Regions from separate parts of the Metabacillus sp. 113a genome, predicted to be linked through region 1. Evidence: riboswitches for the same ligand, from Rfam matches in the RefSeq annotation. Region 1 holds a riboswitch; the other holds the start of a gene.
What was found. A riboswitch is a leader RNA that binds a small molecule or an ion and turns the genes downstream of it on or off. The one in region 1 is predicted to bind cobalamin.
Positions count from the first base shown of each region.

Region 1 (11,576 bases):
GAACGGCCAAAGCATATTGAATGGTACGGTTATTTTGAAAATACGTCCGGATAGATTGCGTTTGCAAGTTCCTCTACTCCTTCAACTAAACGCGGCCCCGGCCTTGTAACTTTATCGGAGTGCACGTCAAAAACTGCTTTTTCCTTTACAGCGGTTACACTGTCCCAGCCTTCTCTTCCTGTTACCTGATCAATAGGATTGGGACTATAGTAGCCGTAAGTCGTCACAATCACATCCGGATTCAGCTTGACAATTGCCTCCTCTGACATTTTAGGCCACCCCGACTGATCGGCTGCTGCATTTTTTGCCCCAACCGTCATGAGGATATCATTCATAAAGGTATCCTTTCCTGCTGTATAAATCTCAGGGGATGGGGAAACCTCCACGAACACGCTTTTCTTATCATCTTCAGATATAGAAGAGGCTTTCTCTTTAATGCTAGCAATCTCCTCTTTCATTCCTGCTGCCATTTCTTTTGATTTTTCCAGTTCCCCGGCAGCTTTTCCGATCATCTCCATCGACTCATACACCTGCTCAAAGCTTTGCGCGTCATTTACCACTACAACATCTATACCGGCATCCCTCAGCTGTTTTAATCCCTCTGCTGAATTATGCGCGCCGGATTCGTGGGCAAGAACCAGGTCAGGCTCCAGGCCGATGATTTTTTCTACGTTAAAATCCATCCCGCCGACTTTTTCCTTTTTCATCGCTTCTTCAGGAAAGTTGTCATTTTCCGTTACGCCAACAACTTTATCTCCGAGATCCATGGAAAACAAAATCTCCGTATTGCTTGGGATAAGGGAAACGATTTTCTCTGGCTCTTTCTCGATCGTAACATCCGTATCCGATGCATCTGTAAGCTTTAGCGGAAATTCAGCTTCTTCCTTAACTGCAGCCTGCTTCTCCTCCTGTTTCTCAGGTGCAGCAGACTGGCTTCCGCACCCTGCGAGCACTCCCGCAGACAGAAGCACTGTTGATAAAATAGATAATAGCTTGTTCATTCAGGCAATCCCCCAAGTATTGATTATATTGGTAAACAGGTATTGATAAAGCTCGTATACGACCGCTGCTGTTTTGAGCTGCCGGTTAAAATAGTGTTTCGTCAAACCAGCTGTTATTGGCCGCTGCAGGGTTTCTCTCCCTTTGCGAATAAATCAGCAGCATTCATTCAACAAAGCTGAAAACAAAAAACACCTCCCTTGAAAAAGGAGATGACGGTACATGTTAGGCAGACTGTATAAGCCTTATGTATAGACTTTTCGGTCAACGTTAACACCATCCTATCCTCGTAGGTATGCGGTGACGAGGTGCAAGGCAGGTCTCCTGGCTCATGATCAATGCTCCCCGCTTCCCTTCCCATGCATAGCTGCACAGTGGATTAAGCAGGTCACTCCCATTTACAGTGGCGGGACCGCGCCGGAATTAAACCGGCTTCCCTTTTAAGCTGATAAACAATCAGCACCTACACCTTATCGATATGAAACTATGATATAGACAGTATTATACACAACCTTCTGCTGATTGTCAGTTGCTTTTCTTTTTTAAAGGGAAAAAGAAAAGCAGCAGAAGCTGCTTTTCACCACTGCTGCAAGTGTCCTCCATTGACCCCCGCACACACTCCCGTGTCCATCCGCAGAGTGCTGCAGCCTTAATCATAATAAACCTGCTTGTTGGAATCCCAGCAGTATTCAAATAAAATTTTCAGCTGACTTTCTGTAATCCGGCCCACAGATAAATCCGGAAGCTCATCCAGGGCAAAAAATCCGGCATCCAGAGTTTCATACCCAGTCTTAAGCTCTCCCTCTCTATGCTCGCACAGAAAGAATAGTTTATAAATGTGGTAGCCTCCCGGAGGATGCGGATGGCACTTTTTGTCCATGGCTGCAATAAGCCTGATTGGCTCGACGGTTAACCCGGATTCCTCAAACGCTTCCTTGGCTGCATTTTCAGAAGGGCTCAATCCAATATCCGCCCAGCCTCCAGGGAGAGACCACAGGCCATCCAGCATCTCACGGACAAGCAAAACCTTATTTTCCTTAAAAATGACTGCCCTGACGTCAACCTTCGGCGTTTGATACCCTGTCTCGTTCGCAAACAATTCCTTCAATTTTTCCATCGGCACATCTGTATACTCACTTACCATTTCCTGACTCAGCTCTCTTAGTCTCTCAAAGCGTTCAATATCAAAAGGATCCTTTGAATAGGCGATACCAGCCTGGGACAAAGACTGAATTTCTTTGGCCCATGTCAGCCATTTTGGCTCCATCATACTCCTCCTCTTACAAAGCTCTTCTCATATTGTATACTATGAAGATTGTACATGCATAGACACGGCTCGATAACCGTTTGGAATGGCTTCATCTCATTCCGGAAACCATATCCAGGAACTTTTACCTATTTATGAAAAAACAGAGATTTACCCCTTTTCAAACAGCTTGTCCCGCCTTTATAGTGAGAAAGGATTTTTGTATAACGGGATGCGGAGGGATAAGAATGAAGGATATGAGCAGGCGAATCGTAATCAGCCTTGTATTAACAGGAATAATCCTTGGCGGGATGAGCGTCACGCTGGCAAATGTGCCTGAGGAGAAGCAAAAAGAGGAAAATCTAATTGTAAGGCCGTAGTTCAGCGTTTTAGATGCAGTTCTTTCCGCTCTTACATACTCTGAAAAAAAGAGCAGTCGGCGCTTACGCGCACTGCTCCTTTTGTTCTTTCATTGGGCTATGAGCCGGCATCACCTTATATCTTAAGGACCGGCATTCCCGAACTGAATCTATCACCCTTCGAAGGTTTTCTGAGATGAAAAGCAGCCTGCAAAGCACCTGTGCTATATTTTCCTGACTCTAACTCTTTCTCTAAGTGAGATAATGTTTGGGATAACCTAAGGTTACTGTATAGGCTAATTCGAGATCACCAGGTTTGCCTTTTGCTTCGGTTCATCAACCATCTCATGGATCTGCTGGGCCTCAGATTTCCATTCAGCGTTTGCCTTTTCTTCCCGTTTTGATGCAGCCTGGTCCCGTCGCTCAACCCAAATAGCTGTATCGTATAAGTAATGAAGGGTGTTTTTGAGCAGAAAAGGACCGCTCGCTATGACAATATCCCATTCTAAATGACTTTTAGCCTGATTCACTAAGACACTGACCTTCTTCTCAGGCATGGATTGATCGTACCAGCTTCTGGCCGGATTTAGCGAATCAATATTCACTGCTTCTTCATGAATCTCTTCAAAATGGACAAGCAATCCCTGTTTTACAAGCTCTGCCTGAAGTTTCCTGGCCTCCGCTTCATAACCGGATCCATTCATGCCGCTAACTGCGATTATGACAGGCTTTTGATTAGGCAGGATTTGCATGACCCGTTCAACTATTGTCTCCATATTCAGGCCCCCGCTAAGTTCGTACATACTTAATGAATCAATTGTACCATTCACTTCAAGGAATGTCTTAATCCAGCTTTATAAGTTTTTTCTTTTCATCAATTCGTTACATTGCTGATCAAGTCCGGCATATTCTGGATCGCCAGTCTGAAGGAAGCTCAATTTATCGAGAGCAGCTGACAGCTCTGATTCAATGACGAGAAGTTCCTCTCTTTTGTCAGGCTTACCAGACTCCAGCTTTTTTCATCCCATTCTTCCATACTCATCCTGTATCTTCGGATAACCAAATCTTCTTCAATAAGACAGTCTGATAGTTAAAGCAGGAATCATGGGAAACTGTCAGAAGCGTTCCTTCAACGGAAGAAAGGGTTTTTTCAAGCTGCTCCCTTGCTGGAAGATCCCCCGTTATCCATCTCCAGCGTTCCAGCCAGGATCTGGGCAAAGAATTTTACCGGTTCCGTTATATCCAGCTAAACCGATTCGATCCCCTGGTGCGATTTCTAAATTCAGTCCGCATAGACTATGTGTATCCCACATTGTTTATTTCATAAATCGCATTAAATCACGCCCTATTTCTTTTTTGAATGGCTATGTTAAAGGTTGTTGTTGATAAATTGACTTCTGGGAACGAACGTTCTATAATCTGTTTATCTATATAAGGATTGGTGATAACCGTGAGAGCAATTGATATTCTTAAAGTGATTGAAAAACTTAATCCAGCAGAGAAACATCGATTAAGGGAATATTTAATTGATGCTCTTACCGCATCATCATCGACAGGAACAGTTCTTCAAGAAATATCAGAGCGAAAAAATAAGGGTGGTTATCATTGCCCTGATTGTGAATCAGAGCATATTGTTCGGTTTGGTAGTTACTCAACTATTGTTGATGGCAAAGAAGTTTTAAAACAACGTTATCGCTGTAAAGCTTGCAAAAGGACATTTACCGACCTTACCAATACTGCTTATATCGAACTCGTCGCCTTAACCAATGGATTAAATTTGTTGAGTGTATGATAGAAGGATACTCCCTGCGTAAGTCCGCTAAATTGGTCGGCAATATCTCTCACGTCACCTTATTTTACTGGAGGCATAAGCTCTTATCTGCGTTAAAACAAATTGAAATATCGAATTTCGAAGGTATCGTAGAAATGGACGAAACCTATTTCTTATACTCAGAAAAAGGACAAAGAAAGATTGAAGATAGAAAGCCTCGTAAACGCGGCGGATCCGCAAAGAAACGCGGGATAAGCAATGAGCAAGTGTGTGTTCTAGTTGCGAGAGATCGAGCCAAAATGACTTTTTCGCAGACACTGGGTATGGGTAGATTGATAAAAGAGCAATTAGAAAAAGCTATTGGGCATAAACTTTCACCTGAAAATGTATTATGCACCGATTCTTGGCGTGCCTTTAAAACCTATGCTGCTGAAAGAGGGATGAGTATTTATCAATTCAAGTCCGATGGAAAGATCCGCACAAAGGGTCTATATCATATCCAGAACGTCAACAATTACCACCGCAGGCTCAAAGGGTGGATACAGCGATTTAACGGAGTAGCAACTAAATATTTGAACAATTACCTCGCTTGGTTTCAAGTATTAGAAAGCATTCAGCACCAGAGAAATCAAGTCACTATAAACGATTTAATTATCAGAGGAAATTCAATACAGAATATGGAAACCTATGATACACTTAGGTTATCCAGGTTCAACACATAAGCAATTTTTCTTGTTCCACTATCGGGCAGTTTACTTTAATAAGTGAAACTTTAATTTTTCTAATTCGTACATACGGTACGAAGATTTATTTAAATTATGGAGGTGTTAAATGTGTCTAAAGAAGTTACCTTTATCTTAGTTATAGTATCTATGGCTATTTGGATTATGGTGTCTAGAGAGGCTGTAAAACCTTCAAAAGAAATAAATTGGTGGAAAATGATAACATTACTGTCTGCTGGTTCTTTATCTGCATTAGTTATAACCACCACGCTTTTTCAGAGCCTGTCATTATAGTTCCGTTAACGGGGGCGTTAGTTTAATAAGCCTAATATGCTAAATAGGAACTTCCATAAAACTGGAAGTTCCTATTTTATGTCTAATATCAACATTAAACTTTAACATAGCCTTTTGAATAAAAAAAACCTCTCAGGAACCTGAAGAGGAAATCGGGCCATATTCAAATAAGCCGGTGCATGACAATGCAAAATACGGCTGTGAATGAAAAAAGGGCGCACGAATCCTGTTTTCTTTTGGTTTCTTTAATGAAGGCTTTGTTAATGAATAATGTTGATGTATTATATGAAAGAAACGTCAGAAAAATAAGATTACTGCTTCATCAGCCCAATTTCATTCTTTTCAACCCTTCCTGTTTTTGTAAACTTTCACCTGCATAATGAATGCAAATGCAAGCGGACCGTTTTGATCATCATCTCGGGAGTACAGTGAGCAGGCCTAATCACACCATGAATGGCCAGCCCATCGATTAGAGCAAAAAGCCGTTCCGTTTCAAGCTCTTCGTCCAAATCCTCCCGGGCTATTTTTAATTTTATTAACCCTTGTATAATTAAAGCGATTCCTGCCCGTGTCTGATCATAAACTTCATGGCTTACATCTGAAAGAGCTGCATCAGTAAAAGCTCGGGCTATAAAAGTAAACCATACCTCCGTTTCTGTTCTTGTTTCATCAGTAAGCGGGAGAATTTCCTCAAGGACCATTTCCATATCATCGAGCGGAACACCTGTAAACGGAGCATTCTGCACCCTTTTTCGAACCCGATCAGACACAGACTTCATCGAGAAAATAAACAGCTCTGACTGGGAAGAAAAATAATGCCTTAGTGAACCGGGGGAAACCCCGGCCTCTTCTGCTGCTTTGCGCACCGAAACCTGTTCCATTCCCTCTCTCGCAATGATCCTCCATACAGCTTCTGCAATTATTTCCTTTTGTTTATCGTGATCTACATATTTAGGCATGCTAATAGTTTATCACAATTTGCCTTTTTAATACAGTTGTGTTATATTTTTTTTAACACAATCGTACTAAAAAGGAGAAGGTTTATGATTGGATGGCTTATCATAGCTTGTGAGATCGGTTTCTGGCTTTTTGTATTTGGAGGTCTTTCTGTAAGGTATTTGCTTGGAAAGAAAAAAACAGGAGCAATCCTGCTGTTTTTTACTCCGGTTATCGATTTACTATTAATTGCCGTTACAATAGCTGACCTTTATTCCGGTAAAAACGCAGAATTCACTCATTCCCTTGCTGCTATTTACATTGGATGCACAATTGCCTTCGGTCATAAAATGATACAGTGGGCAGACGTTCGATTTGCCAGCCGTTTTGCAGGCGGACCCGCTCCCGCGAAACCGGTTAAGGCCGGCAGAGAGCATGCTCAAAAAGAAAGGAATGGCTGGTACCGCCATTTTTTAGCATGGCTGATCGGCGGAGGTCTTCTTGCCGGAATGATTCTTTTAATTGGAGAAGGGGCCAGAACAGAAGAACTTTCCCGTGCACTTCTATATTGGTCTCTAATGCTAGCAGCTGATTTTCTATACAGCTTCAGCTACACCATCTGGCCCCGAAGTGAAAAGGAGGCAGCCTGATTTTTTTACAGTAAAAAACCAGCAGATCATCCTGCTGGTTTTTTAGGCCTCTCTTCAAAGCGGATTTTTGCTAGATCCTGAAAAGGCTGATATCCCACTTTTTCATAAATTTTATTGGCAATTGGATTTTCAGCATCCGTGAACAGACTGGCAGTCCGATAGCCATTTTTCAGCATGAGCTCTGTTAGCTCCGTCACACATTTTGTAGCATAGCCTTTATTCCTGAATACAGGCGGAGTGTATACATAATTGATGTTTACATTTGTTTTTGTCGGACGGGACCAATTTGCCATTGACACGATCGCCCCTTCTTCAAACCACCCATAAAGACTTTTTTTCCGGATCATCTCATCAGCTTTTTCGTCCGCTTCAAACATAGAAACATGTTCTCCAGCTTCCTCGCAGAAATCGAAAACCCATTGACTGATCATCGGGCGGTGCTCTGCCTCCAAAAGCAGCATCTTTCCAGTGCTTTTCTCAGCCCTTATCTCAAGCTGATCAAGTACAAACAGCCTCTGATTCATCGATATGTAAGCTGCCTTCCCAGTCAGTGCCGCAATCCTTTTGGCCACTGCTTCGGTTACGTATTTTTCTCCAAGCAGGCCCGGGACAGACCTGTATACCTGAGCGATTCGTTTGCCCGCAAGCATCAGGTCCTCCTCTTGTAAACTTTTCCTGGCAGCTACCAGAACTTGTTTTGGATGGATCTGAAGGAGAACCATCATGATCTCCCCATCTTTCCGGATAATGCTCATATGTATCGGCTGAAGACTGGACGCCTGTTTATCCAAAAGGATGCCGAGCGCCACATTGTTTTCTATTTCCCGCGTTTCCAAAAAGGATAAGGCGGCTTTCTTAAAAAAATCAATATCATAATAGGCTTGTATATCGATCATTATGGTCACCTCAATTCATTATTGATTCTATACGAATATTGGATTTCCTTCAAAACAAAAAGGAAATCAGGTAGAAAAAACGAATTTATTAACAGAGACAGGGGGATTCTATATGATTCGTTTAGTACCGTTTACTATGGGGGACGCAGATGAACTGATTCATTGGATTCCATCTGAAGATTTTTTGATGCAATGGGGCGGTCCGGAATTTGTTTTCCCTTTAACGAAAGGACAAATACAAAATTATTTAGGAAAGGAAAACCAGCTTGTGTTTACGGCAAAAAACATAGAATCCGGACTTACTGTAGGCCATATTTGCATTTCGAGAATAGACGCCGCTAATAAATCTTGCAGAATCAGCAAAGTGCTGGTCGGCAGTCCGGAGACCAGAGGAAAAGGCTATGGCCAGAAAATGATTAAGGGATGCTTGGATATTGCGTTTCGTGAATTAGAATTCCGCCGTATCACACTGGCAGTATTCGATTTTAATGAGCAGGCAATTAATTGTTACAGTAAAGCGGGCTTTCAAATAGAAGGACATGCGATCAATGCGAGAAAAGTAAATCAATCCTTTTGGAGCCTTTATGAAATGGGGATTACCAGAGAGGGATGGGAGCAGAAGAATAGGAGCAAGGCTTGAATCATGGCAGACGTTCAAGCTGCTGTTTCGCCAAGCACAATTAATAATACTTGAAGGATGATTCAAAAAAGCTCCTATTGAAGAAGTGTCGCTGCTCGATAAGGGTATGATCATCCATGGCTGTCTAAAAAGTCCTTTCGGGTGGAAAATACCGGAATGCAAAACCCTTTGGTTCAAAGCATACCGGGGGTTTGTAAGGTAAATTGCTCAAAATCAGTATGGCTGATTGGAGCTGAATGGACCTGACTCTGCGCTTTTAGCAGCGGTGTAGCAAGCTCACCGCTCGCCAGTGCTTTGAATAGCCTGAAGCAGAATCCGACCGATTATTTCAGCCAGCTATTAGCCGAGAGCTCTTCACATGACTTTAAGTTAGCTACTGGATATTTCCCACCCCATCTGTCTGTGACATTAATAAGTATGAGATGTTTAGAGCAGGGCTCACGACAGAAAAATCAGAATAACAAAAATGAAGAGTGTTTATGATGCCTATCTTGTTGATTGTTGGACCATGCTGTTATCCGCTTCCAATTATTCTTTCTTGGGTTTAAGTCAGTTCACCCGCCTTTCCGCTCGAAATGGTTATCCCGTTTCATTTTGTTAGAGAGTTGCACGATCCGAAGAGCATGAAGGGAGCGAGGCTTGCTTTTAGGTTAGAGGATCTAAAGGAAGTTTGCTTGGACCATTTCGATTACCACCTAAGCTTTGCATCTAGTGCAGAAGATACGAGATAAAAACAGGACTTTAAACTCAATAAGCAAAAATAAAAATACGATATAATCCCTATGAATTTAGAAAAATCAGGGGGAAAAGAAAGCATGATGCCGGCAAACCGTCCTTGGAGGAAGGACTTAAATCCTAAAAACCGACTCCGTCTTTGGATGAAAATTAGTTTGGTAGCCTTTGTCACCGCGTTTGTATGGATCCCATATGAAATAAATGAAAGACAAGAAGCAGCGGAAGCAAAAGAGTGGGAAGAAGGCAAAGCAGGTCGTATAGGCGACGCAAAAGTAACCTACTACAACAGAACGAAGGAATGGGAAGAGTGGGTTGAAAAATTCAGGCAGCTAGAACAAAACGTCCACCTCCAAGGTCCAGAATATATATATGACACAAGTTGGGATGATCGTACATTCGAAAGAGTAAAAAGTGAAGGCCTCTCCTTGTCAAAGGGTCTTTATATGGAGGATTTTGAATCGGTTGATCCCGAATTCAATAGAATTGTTAAAGAGACGTCAGAAGCTCTGAAGATGTATCACAAAGAATTAGAAACTGTGGAGTATTTACAACTGGTGGCTTATCATAATGCACCGGAATCCCTTCGACAAGACGGAACCTATTTAACTTGGGATGAAGATCCTGAAGTTGCTGCTGCTCGAGAAAAATTCAACATGTCCACTGTGGAATACTATCAACGATATGATTAAAAAAAGAAGCGTCCAAGCACGCTTCTTTTTTTTAGGAGGAAAAACCATGAATCAACCTAATCAATTAAAATGCCAGTTTTGCGGAAAGCGGAATAGATGTTTTCGGCAAAGGAATAACTCTGTAGTATCTGTCTGGTAAAAAAGGACATCTTTTTGTGTTTGACAGATTTCGCAGCAATCACCAGTTGGTTCCTCACTTTCTGCAGGTTCAATATCTTCCAGCATCAAAAGACCGGCCACCACACCGGTCAGATCATTGCAGCATAGAGTGTATTGTTCAGTCCCTTGTTGGATAGGACAGTCCAAGTAGAAAACAAGCGATGAAAACTTAAGAATGGCAGTTACCCTACTTTGTTGATATGTGTAATCCAAAAAAATTACCCTTAGAAAGAATAAAAGAACTGTATTCTTTTTAACCCTCTCCCATAAGGTGTTTAAGTTCAATAAGATATTTTGAGAATTATAACCTCCAATATTTAGGGGTTATAATTCTTCATCATTAATCAATATTGATTTTTAACAGAGCCCTATACAACAAGGAAGTCCTGAAGCTGATCAATTTGAGAAAAAGAATCAATTATTCATCTGTCACCCTCGTTAAGGAAAAGGGTGTGCTCTTAGACATGAGAGGGAGATCCGCAATAATCCGGGAACTGTTCAATATGGGCAGCATGACTAAAGAACATTTAGCATGCTCTCGCATAGCATGAAAAACATAATATCAGGGGCCCATATCCTCCATATACGAATGCTCAGCAATATCTTTGTCCAACCGATAGAAGAATATCAGCAAGCGATTCAAGGATCATTTTACTCTCCGCAATACCCTGGCTGTATAAATCATTTAGAGAACGTCCCTGCTTTAATTAATTCACGCTTTCAGGAAGCTCCTTCTTTCCATATTTCGTCTGGAACGCACTAATTTCTTCAAATTCCGTTTCATACATTCTCGCTAATCGGATATAGATTGGAATGATTTCCTGGTAGATTGCAGAGGCTTCTTCATCAGGCGTCAGCTTGAGGTTAGAGCTGACAAAACGCTTTGCCTCCGTCAAAGAATCAATCTCTCCCAGTGCAAACATCCCAAGAATTGCGGCACCTAGGCAGGAGCTTTCATAACTTTCCGGGATCAGAATTTCCTGATCCAGCACGTCCGCCAGCATCTGGCGCCAAAACTCCGATTGAGCGAAGCCTCCTGTAGCATGAATTTTCTCTGGAATCCCAATGAGTTCTTTCAGGGCAAGCAAAACAGTATATAGATTGTAGTTGATGCCTTCGAGCACCGCTCTGATCATATGGTCTTTTTTATGATGCAGGCCCAATCCGAAAAAAGCGCCTCTTGCATGGGCATTCCAAATTGGCGCCCGCTCGCCTGCAAGGTACGGATGGAAAATGAGTCCTTCAGACCCCGGCCTGATATCAGCTGCGATGCTGGTTAAATAAGTGAAGGGATCCTGCCCCGATTCTTCTGCTGCTTTTACCTCGGACTGGCAGATTTCATCCTTCAGCCATTGAAAGATCATCCCTCCATTGTTAACCGGGCCTCCAATTACCCAGTGATCCTCAGTGAGAGCATAGCAAAAAATTCTTCCTTTCGGATCGGTTACAGGTCTGTCTGTAACCGCTCTAATCGCCCCGC
Region 1 is NZ_JBNILJ010000017.1:24,143-35,718, reverse strand. Features, by position in the region: gene ACQCVE_RS17355 (FecCD family ABC transporter permease) at 1-67, opposite strand, end outside; gene ACQCVE_RS17350 (ABC transporter substrate-binding protein) at 30-1,001, opposite strand; cobalamin riboswitch at 1,296-1,481, opposite strand; gene ACQCVE_RS17345 (NUDIX hydrolase) at 1,649-2,266, opposite strand; gene ACQCVE_RS17340 (protein YkpC) at 2,494-2,625, shown strand; gene ACQCVE_RS17335 (hypothetical protein) at 2,901-3,380, opposite strand; partial or broken gene ACQCVE_RS17330 (IS1595 family transposase) at 4,055-5,097, shown strand; gene ACQCVE_RS17325 (hypothetical protein) at 5,209-5,391, shown strand; gene ACQCVE_RS17320 (TetR/AcrR family transcriptional regulator) at 5,760-6,350, opposite strand; gene ACQCVE_RS17315 (hypothetical protein) at 6,435-6,977, shown strand; gene ACQCVE_RS17310 (GNAT family N-acetyltransferase) at 7,004-7,873, opposite strand; gene ACQCVE_RS17305 (GNAT family N-acetyltransferase) at 7,986-8,513, shown strand; gene ACQCVE_RS17300 (hypothetical protein) at 9,296-9,937, shown strand; gene ACQCVE_RS17295 (hypothetical protein) at 9,998-10,309, opposite strand; gene gntK (gluconokinase) at 10,804-11,576, opposite strand, start outside.

Region 2 (11,576 bases), on a different contig from region 1:
CACCTGCATTTTGGCATGCTTCCATAATTTTCAGCCGCGTGATGCCATTCAGTATGAAATGGTTTGCAGGGTGGGTATAGACCGTTCCATCCTTGACGGCATAAAAATTGGTGGAGCTGCCTTCTGTGACAACACCATCCCTTACAAAAATGGTCTCATACTTCCCTGCGTCCGCCGCTGCCTGTTTAGCCATGACATTCCCCAGAAGATTCAGGCTTTTAATATCACAGCGTTTCCAGCGGATATCTTCCGCTGTCATCACTTCAACGCCTGATTTCTGCAGCTCCGCCGGACGTTTGGATGGAATTGGATAAGCGGCCAGCTGGGCTGAAACATCAGATCCTGGAAAAAGATGATTCCTTGCACTGACACCTCTCGTCACTTGCATATAGATGCCGCCATCCCGCACCTGATTGACCGAGACCAATTCCCTGATTCGATTTTTAAGCGTCTCTAACTCATAAGGCAGTGAGATTTTGAGCTCCCCCGCGCTTCTTTTTAACCTCTCCAAATGCTCATCGATTGTAAAAACTTCTCCATTGTAAACGCGGATGACTTCATACACCCCGTCACCGAATTGATAGCCTCTGTCTTCAATATCTACTTTCGCCTGCTCTCTATCAATCAGTTCATCATTCATTAAAATTTTCATAGAGCACCTCGGAATGTATAGGATTTGTACTTATCATTACATATGGCCTGACTGGCCCTTGTCAAGACTATCCCGGCAAATAAAAAAGAATATTTTTGAGGGTTATCAGTTGTAATTCATATTCTTGTCCTATAATATGTATCTATACCCAAACACAACATATAGAAGTTTACGAAAATAAAAGCCACTATATATTGATTATATTCCGCAGCAAACGGTGCTAATAAGCTTAAAAGGGAATCCGGTAAAATTCCGGAACTGTCCCCGCAACTGTAAGTGTGACGAAATGGGCAAACCACTGTACGATATCGTACGGGAAGGGCTCAAAGTAGGAGAAAGCACAAGTCAGGAGACCTGCCGATGCTGTATATGTTTCGCTTTTCCCGGGGATTGGGAAGATGAAACGGTGGAAGTAAAAGAATCCTCTTTTATTCTATCGTTTGATCCGCTCAATTGCCAAGAGCGGATTTTTATTTTTCCTTGGAGGAGGATGGCTATGACTACTGAAACCGTAACGATGATAACAAATGAACAAGGCTTAAAAAGGCCGTTTGACGAGCAAGAATTTACAAAATGGATCAAAAAAACAGGGGAAGGCTTCCCTGAACTTGATTTAAACTCCTATATAGAGAGAATCATTCATTCCATTTCAACAAGAGATACATATACAGAGAAGCAGGTCAAAAACCTCTGTATCCTTGAGGGCCTGTCCAACATATCAGAATCTGAGCCGGACTGGACTTACTTTTGCTCCCGCCTGTATTTGGACCAGCTCTATACAGAGGCAGCAAGAAACCGCGGTTATGACTCCACTGTTCGATATGGATCTTTTCTCGAGCTGATCGATACACTTCACAGCATCGGCATTTATGGCGACTTGATTCCCGATGCATACTCAGCAAAGGAAATCTGTGAGCTTGGTGAAGAGATTGATCCGGAACGCGATCTGATTTTCACCTATATTGGTCTCAGGACACTTGCTGACCGCTACATTGCCCGTGACTACAGCAAAAACGTAATGGAGCTCCCTCAGGAACGGTTCATGGTGATTGCGATGACATTGATGGCAAACGAGCCCGCTGAGCACAGAATCCATCTTGTGAAAGAAGCGTACTGGGCGCTCAGCAATCTTTATATGACCGTTGCCACCCCTACTCTTTCAAACGCCGGAAAATCTGTGGGACAGCTGTCCAGCTGCTTTATTGATACGATTGATGACAGCCTGCAGGGGATTTTCGACAGCAACACCGATATTGCAAACCTTTCGAAAAGCGGGGGCGGAATTGGTGTCTATCTTGGCAAGATCCGCAGCCGGGGCAGTGATATACGCGGATTCAAGGGGGTTTCCTCAGGTGTGCTCCCTTGGATGAAGCAGCTCAACAATACAGCGGTCAGCGTAGATCAGCTCGGCCAAAGAAAAGGCGCGATTGCGGTCTACCTGGATGTTTGGCACAAAGACATCTTTTCTTTTCTCGATTCAAAACTGAACAATGGGGACGAACGCCTCCGAACCCATGATTTGTTCACAGGTGTCTGTCTTCCCGATTTATTTATGGAACAGGTAGAAGAGCGCGGCGACTGGTATTTGTTCGATCCTCATGAAGTGAGAAAAACACTTGGCTACAGTCTTGAAGATTACTTTGACGAGAAAAAAGGCAGCGGCAGCTTCCGGGAAAAGTATTGGGAGTGCGTCCGACACCCTGACCTGGCCAAAGAGAAAGTTCCTGCAATCGATATTATGAAGCGGATCATGATCAGCCAGCTGGAATCCGGAACACCGTTTATGTTCTACCGGGACGAAGTGAACCGGATGAACGCGAACGCACACGCCGGAATGGTATACTGCACCAATCTTTGTACAGAAATCACCCAAAACCAAAGTGCCACGACGATGGACGAACAATATACCGAGGATGGAAAAATCATCACCGTAAAAACACCAGGCGATTTCGTTGTCTGCAATCTTTCCTCCATCAGCCTGGCTAAAGCCGTGAGAGAGGATGTGCTCGAACGCCTCATCCCGATTCAGGTCAGGATGCTTGATAACGTAATTGATCTAAATGACATTCCGGTTCTGCAGGCAAAGCTTACAAATTCCAAATACCGTGCCATCGGCCTTGGAACCTTCGGCTGGCATCACCTTCTTGCCCTTGAAGGCATTAAGTGGGAAAGCGGGGAAGCGGTGCAGTACGCTGATAAGCTCTATGAAAAAATCTCCTTTTTAACCATTCAGGCGAGCTCGGAGCTGGCAAAGGAAAAAGGCTCTTATCCAGCCTTTGAAGGATCCGGCTGGGAAACCGGCACGTATTTTGACGCCCGCGGCTACCGATCAGACCAATGGCAGGAGCTTCAGCAGCAAATCGCTGAAAACGGCATGCGGAACGGCTATTTGATGGCCGTCGCACCGAACGCGTCCACATCCATTATTGCGGGCAGCACGGCAAGCATCGATCCAATTTTCCAGAAGGTCTATTCGGAAGAAAAGAAAGACTATAAGATTCCTGTAACAGCCCCTGATTTGAGTCCTGAAACGACCTGGTATTATAAATCCGCTTATTTCACGGATCAGCATTGGAGCATAGAGCAAAATGCGGCGAGACAGCGCCATATCGACCAATCGATCTCGTTTAATTTTTACGTTCTGAACACAATCAAAGCAAAGGAACTGCTTGATCTTCATATGAGCGCTTGGAAGGCCGGGCTGAAAACGACGTATTACGTCCGGTCCACTTCCAGTCTCATCGAAGACTGCGATTCCTGCGCGAGCTAGGAGGAGAAACAGATGACAGACATCGCACTATCTCAGCGGACCATTATGGATCCTGAAGCGCCGAACCGTTCCACGGCACTGATCAACGGCCGAAGCTCTAACATATTAAACTGGGATGATGTAGCTTATCCATGGGCGTATGCCAAATATAAAAAAATGCTCTCCAACTTCTGGACACCGTTCGAAATCAATATGTCCCAGGATGTAAAGCAGTTTAAGGATCTCGAGGAGCACGAAAAGGATGCCTTTTTAAAAATCATCGGGCTCCTCGCCCTTCTCGATAGCATCCAAACCGATTATGCCGGAAAAGTAGCGGACTATATTACCGATTCGAGCATCAATGCACTCATGATCATGCTTGCCCAGCAGGAGGTCATTCACAATCATTCCTACTCATACGTGCTATCGAGCATTGTACCGAAAAGCAAGCAGGATGAAGTGTTCGAGTATTGGCGCAGTGAGGAAATTTTAAGAAAACGAAATGACTTTGTCACAAACGGCTATAAAGCCTTTGCAGAAAATGCAAATGTAGAAAACCTGCTGAAATCACTTGTATACGACGTCATCCTTGAGGGGCTGTTCTTCTACTCCGGCTTCGCGTTCTTTTACAACCTTGCGCGCAATCAGAAAATGGTCGCCACAAGCACGATGATCAATTACATCAACCGGGATGAGCAAATTCACGTCGATTTGTTTGTGAAAATTTTCAGAGAGGTCCTTGTTCAATACCCGGAGTATAATACTCCTGAGCTGAAAGTGTTCGTGGAAAGCACAATAGTGGAAGCTGCCGAGCTTGAAATAGAGTGGGGCCGGGAAATTATCGGCAGCAAAATCGAGGGCATCAGCATGAAGGATGTTGAAGACTACATTAAATTCTACGCCAACGTCCGTTCCAACCAGCTCGGCTATGACCGGCCTTTTGAAGGCTACCGGACGAACCCGCTCAAGTGGATTAAAGCATACGAAGACGTCGACCTCGGCAAATCTGATTTCTTTGAGCAGAAATCAAGACAGTATACAAAAGTAAACAATGTGGATAATGGGTTTGATGATTTGTAATTGATTCCAATGAACCTAAGCGGGCCGGATGGGCATGTCAATACTGCTCGGCACCAATAGAGTTATGCATAACGAAAAAAATGCATTATGTTCAAGATGTGAGACTTTAACGGGTGTCTTTGATCGCTATTCGCGGTGACGCCTTTCTCACATCTTTTTTTGAAGCTATTCAGGATATTACGACCGTTCAGACCCATTCAGCAGGGTGTTTGGGACTTGAGGGTCTCGGTTCGGTCTGTTTACATTCCTTTTTTAGCTGTTTCTGGCGGTGAACAACGAAGATTTCGGGCGGAAAGTCAATCAGATCGCTGGGACACCCTTATAAATCCCATGTAGATTTGACGATTTTGTCCGTGGCCGGGTTTTATTGTCCGTACTTCTGATTTATTGTCCGTATTCTGATTTTATTGTCCGTACTTTAATTTTATTGTCCGTACTTATACTTTTATTGTCCGTACTTTTCATATAAAGACTTTTCGGCAAAGTTCGAGCATATTCGCGCTGTCCTAAGTGCGGATATTCATCCCAGTGTTGTCGTGCATATTTATATATGTTCCTTATTCTGGTTTTATTGTCCGTACTTTTCATATAAAGACTTTTCGGCATAATTCGAGCATATTCGCGCAATCCTAAGTGCGGAAATTCACCCCAGTGTTGTCCTGCATATTCATATATGTTCCTTATTCTGGTTTTATTGTCCATACTTCTGATTTATTGTCCGTATTCTGGTTTTATTGTCCGTACTTCCGATTTATTGTCCGTATTCTGATTTTATTGTCCGTACTTATACTTTTATTGTCCGTACTTTTCATATAAAGACTTTTCGGCAAAGTTCGAGCATATTCGCGCCCTCCTAAGTGCGGAAAATCACCCCATTGTCGTCATGCATATTCGCGCTGTACTAAGTGCTGTAATTGCTTCATTTTTTACTTGCCCCCTACTTATATGCCAGTCCCGCAGTCCACAGCCGGCTCAATGCTCCGGCTCCTGTACCTATATAGGCCGCGGTCTGGCATGTAAACAATGTCCCTGTGACAAACAGCACTTTTTATTATTCCGGTTCCCCTGTTTCATCTTCTTCGTTTTCCTCGTTTTTTTGTTCATTTTTTAGCCAATTCAGCCATTCCGGCTGCGGCTCATCCGGGTTCTCGCTGAAGACTTCGGTTGATCCGCTTTCCTCCTGATGGGAAAAAATATCATGAATGTCATTACCATCTCCGAGAATGGTTCCAAATCCCTGGTTATGCTTTTTAAGGCTTTTAAAACCGGTTGGAAAATTATTTCCGAAGTTTACGGCGGATGCATCTTCTACGGCCCCGATTTGAATATCGCCGATGCTGAATGTGGCAGAGAGCGGCATCTCAGGCTCCGGAGACTCTTGATGATTGTGACGTATTTTATATGGAAGCTGCTTGCCGTTTATTTGAATAGAAATCTCATCAGGGGGATTCCGCCCAGCCTTTGCCTGGTGTCTGGTTTTAGCAGGCGGAAAGGTGGTGCCGATATTCATGGTCCCGCTCAGCTGCTTAACATCGACTTTTCCCAGATGATATGCAAGCTCCTGAATATTCATCGTCTCAATGTGTTCAATATGAAAGGATTGGTGTACACGGCTTTGATTATTTTCGATTGATTGCTCTAATGCTTCCACTCTGCTTTCCAGCTGCCGGATCCTTTTTATATAGGCCTGTTCATCCATTTTCATGCAGTTTCAGCCTTTAGCACATCCTGCCGCTCATCCGCATATAATTGAATGGGCCGGCTGGGCTTACATTTAACATGACGGGAGAAATTATGAGAAAAAACATTCATTTCCCTGAAATCCTCTTTCACAACCTCGACGTACAGGAAATAGCCAATAATGCAGGCATTTTTATTGGGAGAAACCGGCAAATACATTGGAACACCTCTTTGGAGAGCCATTGTTCAGGATTCGGTACGGTTTCAGGGAATCATAACGAACTATCGAGTAATACACACCTTGTCCTTAACAGCCCTATTGAAAAATCGCATGTTAAAAAGGATCAGTACATGGTTATGGAAAAATTCCGGACCTTCAACCTAATTGTTTAAGAAGTCTCCTTTTTTTCCTGTGTACCGCCTATTGTCAGGTTATTTGAAATTTTGTTTGAGCTTCCGCTTATTCTTCCAAATCCTTCATAGGACTTTGATTTATTCCTCCATTTGTATTGAATATTTTCTCCGTAAAATACTCCTGAGCTGTTCTGAATAAGCTTAACGCTTATGGATTTGAAATGAATTTTAGGCATTTGCAAACTCCTCTTTTTAGCTTGTCCCGGAAGAAATCTTTTCCTTATTAGTCATTTATATAGATTATGATGCAAAAGTATACCCTCAAACTGCCTGCATTACGAAGATTGTCAGACACATGAAGGAAAGCCATCCAGATCGGATGGCTTTTGCCTTAACTCTGATGAACAGGCTGATTATTCGATTCCTCGTTCTGGGTAAAATCTGAATCCATCACATCGTCATCCTGCACAATATTCACATTGTTTATGGATACATTGTTTTCTCCGATGATTTTTCCGAATCCGGCATTGCTCTTCATGCTGACGGTCCAATCATATTGCGAGTTGGTGCCGGTAAATACTCCTGAGTTGGCGGACAGCGCTGAAATATTGATGCTGTTAAAATGGATCGTTAAGGTTTTCATGCTTAGATTTGGGACACGGGCTGCGGATTTATATTTTCAGGCTGGGAAATCGCCATATCGAAAAGATCCTGGTCATTAATGATATTCGTACAGCCAATTGCACATGAGTTTACGTAATTTCCGTTACCTGAATTGAACTTCCCTTGGGCGTTCCAATCAGGCTGGCTGTTCTGCCCAGAAGATATAATAGAATTTGCCGCCATGCTTACGACATTAATTTGATTAAATACGACGGATACCGGCATTCTCCAAACCTCCGTTTCTATCCTGCGAGTTTACGTTACTATATGTCTGGGATCAGGATCCTGTGAATGATGGAAAACCTGTTTGGAGCCTTTCATAGTAACATCCTTCTCTCAGCAAACATGCTTATCTATTTTTGCCATTCCATTTTAAACAGCAGTTTTGCTTCGACTAATATGGTAGAATCTGTTTCAAAGGGGGTTGATGTATGCAGGAGAAAGAATGGAAAGCCATCGTGACATGTGACCCCCTCCTATGACGGACTGTTCTTCTACGGGGTACGGACAACAAAAATTTATTGCAGACCGTCATGCCGGTCTAAAACTCCACTAAAAGAAAATGTTCTAACCCACCCCTCTTCAAGTTATTTCATTCATCTCAATTTCCGTGCATGCAAAAGGTGCAGGCCTGGCGCGAAAAAAGACTGGGGACCGAAACTGCAGCTGATAAACCAGGCTAAAGAGCTCATTCATGAAAGGTATAATGAGGATCTGACTCTAAAAGCTTTATCTTCCATGCTGTATATCAGCCCTTATTATTTCCGGAAGATATTCGAGGAACTGGAGGGAAAATCCCCCTCCCGCTATGTACTGGAAACCCGGATCAATGCAGCTATGCCTCTTATTAAAGAAGGTTCTTATTCGATCATGGACATCTCCCGCATGACCGGATTTAAAACCCCTTCACATTTTTCAAGAGTTTTTCAGCGGGTCACCGGGGCTCCGCCATCCTATTACAGACAGAAGGTGCCGCAATGATTCGGATATACACTGCTCTTGGAGGCCTCAGCCTTATATGGGGGCTTTCCTTTGTTTTTATAAAAATGCTGGTTGGACCGGCCGGCATGTGGGGGACGGTTTTTTTAAGATGTGCAGCAGGTGCTGTCCTCCTGCTGCCGATTTTGCTGGCAAAAAGAAATACGATTCCGCGTAGCATTCCGTGGGTTCCGCTCCTCATAGTCGGGGTTTTAAATACCGGGGTGCCATGGGGCTTAATCGCCCTTAGTGAAACGGTCATATCAAGCAGCTCCGCATCGATCCTGAACGCTACTGCTCCGTTGTGGACCGGATTGATCGGCCTGCTCTTTTTTTCGGCTGTTCTAGCCATAAGACAGTGGATCGGACTGTTTATGGGACTGATCGGTATCCTGATTTTCATAGACTTTGACGTTTTGAAGCTTGCACAGGAAAACTTTACGGGCGTCGGCACCATGCTGATTGCAACGTTATGCTATGGAACCTCAGCCCAGCTTACAAGAAAGTATCTGGGGAACAGCGGGGTGCTGTTTACCACGTCTGTTTCTTTACTTGTTGGAGCGCTCGTAGGTCTGGTTGGCCTGCTATTCTCTCAGCCAATGGAACTCTCCGGGCTCGCAAATGGTCAGGTTATTCTTGCCGTGATCGGCCTCGGCTGTTTTGGATCAGGCATTGCCCAGCTTCTTTTTTATTACATCACGAAAGAAGGCGGTCCGGAGGTTGCGGTTTCTGTGACCTTCCTGATTCCGGTTACCGCCTTGCTTTGGGGAGCTTTCCTCTTACACGAGACAATTAGCTCTCATGCTATTTGGGGACTTTTAGTCATTTTAGCCGGCGTGTATCTTTCCACAAGGAAAAAGAAACCAGCCATTGCGGTCAGCGAGTCTGCGTAGAGGAAAAAAATGGAGAGTGTGAAATGTTGGTTCCAACTGAGATCCGGGTTGTTATCGGGGCAGGTCCCTACAATAATAATCCCGGCTGGCTGCATACACAGGAAGAAGAGCTCAGCCTTCAACCCCCATCAGTGGGAAAAATGGTTTGAGCCTGATTCTGTCACCGCAATCCTCGCAGAGCATGTTTGGGAGCATTTAACCTTTGAAGAAGGGGTTGAAGCAGCAAAGCTGTGCAGGCGATTCCTGAAAAAAAAACGGCTACATCCGGTGTGCCGTTCCAGATGGTTTGTTTCCGGATGAAAGCTATCAGAGACTTGTGCAAATCGGGGGGCCTGGACCGGCAGATCACATTTGCGCCTCTCATCAAATCGTCTACTATTATAACACTCTGGCGAAGATGTTTGAGAAAGCCGGATTTATGGTCAAACTGCTTGAGTACTTTGACGAAACAGGCACCCCCCATGTTACGGATTGGGATGGAGAAAAGGGCATAATTTTCCGTTCAAAAAAATACGATCCGAGGAACCAGGGAGAGCAGCTGCAATTTGCTTCCCTTATAGTGGATGCGGTGAAAGAATAATCTAGTTGTTATTTCCTTTACTGGATACATTATTTTGTTATACGGGACACAGAATGTGAAATCCTGAATTCATAAAGTTTTTCTGCCAGAAAACTTGCTGCCAGCCCGATCAGCAAAGGCATAAAGGAGCCAGCGGAAAGGGAAAGTCCATTCTCATTAATAATTAAACTAAACTCAAAGCTTAGCCATGGGATCCTATATAGTTGGCCGATTGCTGTAAACAGTGCAGCTGCTCCTGCAAAACTCAGAAAAGCAATTAAAATTTTTTTCAATTCAAGCACCTCCCTTTTTAACGATGCCATATATTTACCATATTCCACATATTGATGGGGCTATATCTTAGATGCTATTATGAGCTCAATTCATATGCCCCCTTCAAAAAAAACAGACCAGGTCGCCCCGGTCTGTTTTTATTATTCTTTCCACCAGCCGTCAAACATTGTCGCAGGCAGCTGCCTCTTATGCTCAGTGACGGAATAGCGATTTTCAATTTTTTCAGCCGTTACTTTTGACACTTCCTTGCCTTCCAGATAGTCATCCAGTTCATCATACGTAATTCCGAGCTCCGTCTCATCAGACTGCTGAGGTTTATCATCAAGCAAGTCCGCGGTAGGAGCTTTCATATAGAGGCTTTCCGGGCAGCCTAGTTCTCTTAGAAGAGCTTTACCCTGCCTTTTTGTCAGCCCTGTCAGCGGGAGAACATCGGCACCGCCATCTCCATATTTTGTGAAGAAGCCGGTAACTGCCTCTGCAGCATGATCCGTACCGGTTACAAGTAAACCGTGCTGACCTCCGAATGCATATTGAGCGGTCATCCGAATCCGTGCTTTGACATTTCCTTTATGATAATCGGCAAGCTTTTCTTCATCGGATTCATTATATGTACTTGTAAATCCGTCAACGGCCTGTGAAATATTAAAACTGACAACCTTATCCGGTTTGATGAAATCGAATACAAGCTCCGCATCTTTTTCATCATGCTGAACGTTGTAGGGAAGCCGAACGGCGAGAAATGTTGCTTCATAGCCTTCTTCGCGCAGCTCTTCTACAGCCATCTGATTCAGTTTTCCGGCTAAAGTTGAATCCTGGCCAAGACTGATGCCAAGTACGTAGCCCTTTGCTTTCGTGGCCTTAATATACTCTTTTAAAAAATCGACCCGTTTCCTGATTTCCTTTGCCGGATCAAGATCAGGCTGCACGTTTAATGCTTTCATGATTTGTTTCTGCAAGCTCACTATTACGTCCTCCTTCTGGAAATTAAGACTGATAAAGACCATGCTCTTTTATATAGTCATAACAGGCATCAGGCAGCAGGTAACGCGGTTCTCCGCCTTTTGCAAGCTCATCCCTTATATAGGTGCTGCTGATTTCCATAGCTAAACCCTTATCAATCAAATGGAAGCGGGTTCCATCATCATAGTTGCGCAAAAAGGGAGAGCGGGAAATTGTCTTTAACATATCTATACCATTTCGGGCCATGACGATAAACTTATTATTGGCAATTAGTTCATCGGAATACTTCCATTTCCCTCCCGCAATGTCTTCAAGCAGATCTGCTCCCATAATAAACGACAGTTCATCATCCGGAAAAACCGTATGAAAATGCTGCATCGTATGATAGGTGTAGACGTTCCAGCTTTCCTGCTTCATTTCATAGTCATCAAGTGAAAATTTGGAATTGTTCCTGAGAGCGAGCTTGAGCATGGAAATACGGTGTTCATCTGTCGTATTCAGCCGCTTATCTTTTCTTTTGCTCGAGCAGGGAAGAAAAATAACACGGTCCAGCTTGCAGCGGTGTGCTACCGTGCTTGCCGTCCATAAATGAACATTTGTCACGGGATCAAAGGAGCTTCCATAGATACCGATTTTAGCCATTCATCACTCACCCTTTTCTGATTTGCTCGACCTTATCCTTAATCTCCCGTATGTTTCTCATCTTATTTTCCC
Region 2 is NZ_JBNILJ010000009.1:48,713-60,288, forward strand. Features, by position in the region: gene dat (D-amino-acid transaminase) at 1-652, opposite strand, end outside; cobalamin riboswitch at 851-1,027, shown strand; gene ACQCVE_RS13440 (ribonucleoside-diphosphate reductase subunit alpha) at 1,149-3,422, shown strand; gene ACQCVE_RS13445 (ribonucleotide-diphosphate reductase subunit beta) at 3,435-4,481, shown strand; gene ACQCVE_RS13450 (hypothetical protein) at 5,533-6,186, opposite strand; gene ACQCVE_RS13455 (hypothetical protein) at 6,276-6,554, shown strand; gene ACQCVE_RS13460 (hypothetical protein) at 6,551-6,751, opposite strand; gene ACQCVE_RS13465 (hypothetical protein) at 6,907-7,158, opposite strand; gene ACQCVE_RS13470 (hypothetical protein) at 7,161-7,403, opposite strand; gene ACQCVE_RS13475 (Ada metal-binding domain-containing protein) at 7,644-8,159, shown strand; gene ACQCVE_RS13480 (DMT family transporter) at 8,156-9,049, shown strand; partial or broken gene ACQCVE_RS13485 (class I SAM-dependent methyltransferase) at 9,073-9,629, shown strand; gene ACQCVE_RS13490 (hypothetical protein) at 9,659-9,901, opposite strand; gene nadE (ammonia-dependent NAD(+) synthetase) at 10,043-10,864, opposite strand; gene nadD (nicotinate (nicotinamide) nucleotide adenylyltransferase) at 10,887-11,504, opposite strand; gene ACQCVE_RS13505 (nicotinate phosphoribosyltransferase) at 11,512-11,576, opposite strand, start outside.
Region 2: another riboswitch for cobalamin. It lies ahead of ACQCVE_RS13440 (ribonucleoside-diphosphate reductase subunit alpha); the one in region 1 lies ahead of ACQCVE_RS17350 (ABC transporter substrate-binding protein).